DNA from 2 places in the Micromonospora sp. NPDC049374 genome. Region 1 is predicted to be linked to the other one. Evidence: riboswitches for the same ligand, from Rfam matches in the RefSeq annotation. Region 1 holds a riboswitch; the other holds the start of a gene.

What was found. Region 1 has a riboswitch for thiamine pyrophosphate ahead of AB0J93_RS26750 (ECF transporter S component). Riboswitches for the same ligand answer to the same signal wherever they lie in the genome.
Region 2: linked by a shared signal. The riboswitch ahead of AB0J93_RS05720 (thiamine phosphate synthase) and the one ahead of AB0J93_RS26750 (ECF transporter S component) in region 1 are both predicted to bind thiamine pyrophosphate.

The regions. Positions count from the first base shown of each region.
Region 1 covers NZ_JBFAQH010000021.1:8,119-11,521, reverse strand. The annotation lists gene AB0J93_RS26755 (ABC transporter ATP-binding protein) at 1-1,370, opposite strand, end outside; gene AB0J93_RS26750 (ECF transporter S component) at 1,493-2,083, opposite strand; TPP riboswitch at 2,156-2,261, opposite strand; gene AB0J93_RS26745 (permease) at 2,640-3,403, shown strand, end outside.
Region 2 covers NZ_JBFAQH010000002.1:496,125-499,527, reverse strand. The annotation lists gene AB0J93_RS05735 (thiazole synthase) at 1-9, opposite strand, end outside; gene thiS (sulfur carrier protein ThiS) at 15-215, opposite strand; gene thiO (glycine oxidase ThiO) at 206-1,357, opposite strand; gene AB0J93_RS05720 (thiamine phosphate synthase) at 1,381-2,007, opposite strand; TPP riboswitch at 2,002-2,111, opposite strand; gene AB0J93_RS05715 (ThuA domain-containing protein) at 2,463-3,403, shown strand, end outside.

The DNA.
Region 1 (3,403 bases):
TCGGCGTCGTGGGTGACCGTGACCAGGCCGTGACCGGCGTCGCGCAGGTCGGCGAGGAGGTCCACCAGTTCCCGCCAGGTACGCCGGTCCTGGCCGAATGTGGGTTCGTCGCAGATCAGCAGGCGGGGCGCGGTGGCCAGGGCGGTCGCCACACTCAGCCGCCGCGCCTCGCCCCCGGAGAGGGTGTACGGGTTGGCGGCGGCGAGCCGATCCAGCCGCAGCCGACTCAACAGTTCCGTCACGCGGTCGTGGACCGCCGATTCGGACGTGCCGGTCCGCCTCGGACCCAAGGCCAGTTCGTCGAAGACCGTACCGGTGACGAACTGGTGCTCGGGATTCTGGAACACCGAGCCGATCCGGCGGGTCAGCGCCGGTGCCCGCCAGCGGTGCGGCGCGGTCCGCGAGTCCGCTCCGGCCAGTTCCGGGCTCGCCACCAGCTTCCCGGTGCCCGGCCGGAGGAGCCCGCCGAGCAGCAGCGCCAGAGTGGATTTTCCGGCGCCGTTCGGTCCGAGCACGGCGACCGCCTCACCGGCGCGTACGGTCAGGTCGGTGGCGGCCAGCCGGGGTGGTTGGCCGAGCCGCTCGGCGGTGAGCAGCACCTCGCCGGCCGGGCCGGCGGCCCGGCGTGGCGGGATCTCCCGGCCGGGCACCCAGACCCCCTCTGCGGCGAGGGCGTCGCCGTGTGTGGCGAAGACCGCGTCCGGCGGGCCGTCGGCGCGGACGCCGCCGCCGGGTTCGAGCACCACCACCCGGTCGACCAGGGGCAGCGCCTCGGCGACCCGGTGTTCGACCAGGATCAGGGTGGTGTCGGCGTCCACCGCCCGGGCGAGCGCCGTGCGGATCAGGGCGGCACCCGCCGGGTCGAGGTTGGCGGTGGGTTCGTCAAGCAGCAGCAGGCCGGGACGCAGCGCCAGCACGCCGGCCAGGGCGAGGCGCTGTTGTTCGCCGCCGGAGAGCGCCGCGGTGGGCCGGTCCCGGTGGTACGGGAAGCCGACCCGGTGCAGTGCCTCGTCCACCCGCGGCCAGATCTGTCGGGCCGGCACGCCCCGGCTCTCCAGCCCGAACGCCACGTCGTCGCCGCTGCGAGCCATCACGAGTTGGGACTGCGGGTCCTGGAAGACGATGCCGACCCGCTCCCGGGCCTCGCCGGCCGGTCGGCCGTCGATCTCGATGCTGCCCTCGTGCTCCCCGGAGTCCTCGGGCAGCAGCCCGGCCAGCGCCGCCAACAACGTGCTCTTCCCGGCACCGGACGCCCCCAACAGCAGCACCTTCTCACCACGTTCCACCCGCAGCTCAACCCCACGCACCGCCCAGCCACGCCGCCCGGCATGCCGCCACCCGAACCCCCGCACCCGCACCCCGCTAACCATCCCGCCCCTCCCTCCCCCCTCCCTCCGTCCGTCCATCCTTCCTTCTCGTTGATCATGAAGTTGACGGTTGATTTGGAGATCGAAAATGCCGCTAACCTCATGATCAACGCGATGGGTGGGGGTCAGACGAGGGGGCGTTCGCGGGCGGCGGGGAAGCGGTCGAGCACGCCGGTGCGGGTCAGGGCGCGGGTGAGGGCGTACGCGCCAGCGCCGGCGATTGCGGTGGCGCTGACGATGGTGAGCAGGGCGTAGGGCACGCGGTAGGTGGCGATGTCGCGTTCGGCGTTCCAGTAGACGAAGTCGAAGATCGCCGCGCTCAGGCCGGTCAGCGCGCCGGCCAGCAGGGCGGCCGGCAGCCGGTACGAGCGGTATCGGAAGGCGGCGAAGGCCAACTCGGCGCCGAGACCCTGCATCAAACCCTGCAACAGGACGATGGTGCCCCACTGGCTGCCCAGCAGGGCCGAGATGATCGCCGCCAGCAGTTCGCAGTACAGCGAAGCGCCGGGCTTGCGGATGACCAGGCCGCCGAGGACGGCCGGCACCAGCCAGACACCGTAGATGAGCGTCTGTGCCGGCGGGAAGAAGCTGAAGGCGCCCTCGGTGACGCTCCACACCACGCCCCACGCCCAGAAGATGACGCCGAAGGCGACGGCGATGACCGACGCCACCACGATGTCGATGGTGCGCCAGCGGTTGCTGTCGGTGGTCTTCATGATGATTGCTCCCAGTCCAGATACGAACCAGGCAAGACGCACGCCCCGCCCGGCGGCGCCGAACGGTGGCGGGCTGGAGGTGGACCGAACTCCCTGCGCTGGCATTACCCAGATCAGGTACGGAGGGTCTGCGGGCGGACCCGCACTCTCAGCGCTGTGCGCTCCCCTGTCGGAGGTGTTGTCTGTCCCGCCGACGCTAACACCACGGAAGATCCACGGGCAATGTGATCTCCCCAGGTCACGACGGGTGCCTGCCTCCCGCGATCCGGTGGCACGGGAAGCGTGGACTGGTGGCGCTGGGATATGCGAGCCGGCCGTCTCGGCGGGGCGACGGTCCGGCCAAATCTGTGACATCCATCGACGTCATCCGCGCCGGACGGTAATCTCAGTCCGCCGATCCGCCACGGCCGAAGGGTGACGGGTGACCACAGACACTGACCGGGCCGTGCCAGCCGGCGACCCTGAGGGCCGGCCCTCAGGTGGGGGCGTGGACACCGGGACGCGCCCTCCCGAGCCGGGGGGTGGCGAGCCGCCCCGGCGCTGGCTCGGCGACCGGATCGGATCGGTGGAGGTCCTGGCGGCGCTGCTGATCATCCTGATCATCTTTCGGGAGCCGATCGCCGCCACCCTGGACGATCCCCGCATCCAGACCTGGACCACCGTCTTCGTCTCGATCATGGTGCAGGCGGTGCCGTTCCTGGTCTTCGGAGTGCTGCTCTCCGCGGTGATCGCGGTCTTCGTACCCCGATCCTTCTGGGCGAAGGCGTTGCCCCGGCACCCGGCGTTGGCGGTGCCGGCGGCCAGCGCGGCCGGCGTGGTACTACCGGGCTGCGAGTGCGGCTCGGTGCCGATCGCCGGGTCACTGATCCGGCGGGGCGTCACACCGGCCGCCGCGCTGGCGTTTCTGCTCGCCGCCCCGGCGGTCAACCCGATCGTGCTCACCGCCACCGCGGTCGCCTTCCCGAACAATCCCGAGATGGTCCTCGCCCGGGGCGTCGCCAGCCTGATCGTCGCCATGATCATGGGGTGGCTCTGGCTGCGGCTCGGGCGCACCGAGTGGATCAGGATGCCGCGCCGCCCGGAGTTGGACGACGCTTCCCGGGGCCGGGCCTTCTGGGCCGCGGTCCGCCACGACGTGACCCACGCCGGCGGGTTCCTGGTGCTCGGCGCGATGGCCGCCGCCAGCATCAACGTGCTGGTGCCGGAACGGTGGTTGCAGACCCTCGCCGACAACGCGTGGCTGTCGATCCTGGCACTGGCGCTGCTCGCCGTGCTGCTCTCGCTCTGCTCGGAGGCCGACGCCTTCGTGGCGGCCTCGCT
Region 2 (3,403 bases), on a different contig from region 1:
GTTGTCCATCCGGCTCACCCGCCCTGGGCGGCGCTGAGCACCTCGACCCGGTCGCCGCCCCGCAGCACCGTCGCCGGCCAGCCGGTACGCGGCACCACCTCACCGTTGACCGCCACCGCGACACCGCGCTGCTGGCCGGTGATGTCGCGGACCAGGTCGGCCACCGTCAGCCCGTCCGGCAGGCTGCGCCCGGCACCGTTCACCGTCAGTTCCACGAGTCAACCTCCGTCGATTGCTGAAAAGTGCTGACGGCCGCTGCGCCCACGACGTCGGGCAGGTCGGCGAACCGGTCCGGCCGGAACGGCACCAGCAGTGCGTCGGAGCTGCCGTCTCCGGTGACAAGATCGGTGATCAGGTCTGCGGTGACCGGGGTCAGCACGATCCCGTGCCGGTGGTGACCGGTGGCGACCAGGACGTCCGGGTGCCCCGGCAACGGGCCCAGGATCGGGGCGTTGTCCGGCGTACCCGGACGCAGCCCCGCCAGCGTCTCCACCAGGTCGTACTCGGCGATCTCGGGCAACAGGTCGACGGCGGCCCGCAGCAGCCGCAGCACCGCTCCGGCGGAAACACCCAGGTCGGAGCGCTCCTCGACGGTCGCGCCGACGACCACCTCGCCACTGTCGCGCGGCACCAGGTAGACGTGCTCGCCGTCGGCGTACCCCCGGATCACGTGCCGGAAGCCTGGCGGCCCGCCATCGGGCGCACGCAGCCGCAGCACCTGTCCCTTCACCGGACGGACCGGCAGGCCGGTAAGCGCCGCGCTGCCGCAGCCGGCGGCGACCACCGTCGCGCCGGCCTTGACGTCGGACAGCCGGCGCACCGGCTCAGCGACAAGCACCGCTCCCGCCCGCTCCGCCGCCAGCCGCAGCGCCGGCACCAGCCGGCGCGGGTCGACCTGATGGTCGGTGGCGGCGAGCGCGCCGCCGCGCACCCGGGGCGCCAGCGCCGGCTCGCGCTCGCGCAGCTGCGACGGGCGCAGCGGCGCCACCGGCAACCCCAACCCCTGCTGGTACGCCCAGAGCCGACGCGCCTCGGCGAGGTCGTCGGCGGTCAGCCCGACCATCAGGGTGCCCTCGGTCCGGTAGCCGATGTCCGTGCCGGTCGCCTCGGTCAGTTCGGCGGCGAACCCGGGCCAGCGGCCGGCCGACTCGGTCAGCAGGGCGGTCAGCTCCCGCTCGCCGAAGTACGCCTCGGCGACCGGCGCCAGCATCCCGGCGGCCACGTGCGAGGCACCCGACCCGGGCGCCGGATCGTGTACGACCACCCGCAACCCGCGCGTCGCGCACCGCCAGGCGATCGCCCACCCGATGGGTCCGCCCCCCACGACGGCCACATCGGGCCGGCGCTGCTGCACCACACCGGTGGTGGCGGGGCGCCCGGTCAACACGTCAGCGCCCGAACCAGCTCGGCGGCGGCGCGGGCGGGATCGGTGGCACCGGAGAGCGCACCGACCACCGCCACCCCGTACGCGCCGACGGCCCGCAACTCGGGCACGTCCGCCGCCGTCACCCCACCGATGGCGATCACCGGCACCTCGACCGCCTCGACCACCGCCCGGACACCGGCCGCACCGACCGGCGGGGGCAGCCCGTCCTTGGTGGCGGTGGCGCGGCACGGCCCCACGCCCAGGTAGCTCGCCCCAGCGGTGACCGCCGAGAGCGCAGTCGCCGGTTCCCGCGCGGTGGCACCCAGCACGGCCGCCGGGCCGAGCACCTCCCGGGCCGCTGCCACCGGTAGGTCGTCGGCGCCGACGTGACCGCCGGCGGCACCGGTGGCCAGTGCCACGTGCAGCCGGTCGTTGACCAGGCAGGGCACCCCGTACGGCGTGCACAGGGCGAGCACCCGGCGGGTCAGTTCGTACGTCTGCCGGTCGGTCGCGGTGTCCTCGACCCGAACCTGCACCACCAGTTCGGTACGGGCCACCGGCAGCACGGCAGCAAGCACGGCGAGCGGATCCCGCCCGGGTCGGGTGTCGGTGATCAGATGCAGTCGTCCCAGGGACGGCACGGCAACTCTCCTCCCTGCGCCGGCATTACCCGGATCAGGTTCGACGGTCGGGGGCTCACAGCCCCCCTCTCAGCCCGGTACACCGGGCTCCCGTGGGTTCGTTGGGTGTCACCGTACGTCGTTTCGCCGGCTCCGCCAAGCCCGTCCTGCGCGGCCGGTTGGGGTGAGGGCTGCCCTGTCACGCCGACTCGCCGCAGCCTGCTGAACCGACTCGCAACAGCATGGCGGCCAGAAAAAGACACCGATATGCAGCGACTCACACCAATAGAAAATGACCCCGTTACCAAAACGTTACAAGGGTCCACCTTGCTCGAAACTAGATTCACTAACGCAAATTGAGTGATCGGATCGGCTAGTCGGCACCCAGACCTCGCTCGTCAGGTATGGGCGGTCGGACCGACGGGAGTGACCACCGCCGTCCACTCCGAACCGTCCCACGGACAGAGGAGATCTTCGTGCCCCGACCCAGTCGGCGGCGAGCCCCGCTCGCCGCAGTCACCATGGCGCTACTCGCCGTTGTACTCGTCCTGGCCGCCGCACCGGCCCCGATCACCGGCCCTGCCGCCGCCCGGGCCGCCAGCCCAGTCGCCGCGGCGGAGCCGTACTCCGTCCTGATCTTCTCCAAGACCGCCGGATTCCGGCACGACTCGATCCCGGCCGGCATCAGTGCGATCCAGCAACTCGGCACGGCGAACGGGTTCACCGTCACCACCACCGAGGACAGCGCCGCCTTCACCGACACCAACCTCGCCAGGTTCAAGGCGGTCGTCTGGTTGTCGACCACCGGTGACGTGCTCAACGCCAGCCAGCAGGCGGCCTTCGAGCGCTACATCCGGGCTGGCGGTGGATACGTCGGCGTGCACGCCGCGTCCGACACCGAGTACGACTGGGCCTGGTACGGCCAACTGGTCGGTGCCTACTTCAACAGCCACCCGGCCAACCAGACGGCTACGGTGAAGGTCGAGGACACCACCCACGAGTCGACCCGGCACCTGCCGGACCGGTGGTCCCGTTACGACGAGTGGTACAACTTCCGCACCAACCCCCGCGCCCGTCAGGTGCAGGTGCTGGCCTCGCTCGACGAGCGCAGCTACAGCCCGGGCAGCGGGGCGATGGGGCATGACCACCCGATCGCCTGGTGCCAGAACTTCGACGGTGGCCGATCCTGGTACACCGGCGGTGGGCACACCCAGGAGTCATTCTCCAACACCGAATTCCGGCAGCACCTGCTCGGTGGTATCCAGACCGCGGCCGGGGTGGTGCACGCCGATTGTGGTGCCGGGCGAGCCGCCAGCTTCGAGAAGGTGACGCTGGACAGCAACACCAGCAACCCGATGGAACTGGACATCGCGCCGGACGGCCGGGTCTTCTACATCGAACGCGACGGCCGGGTGCA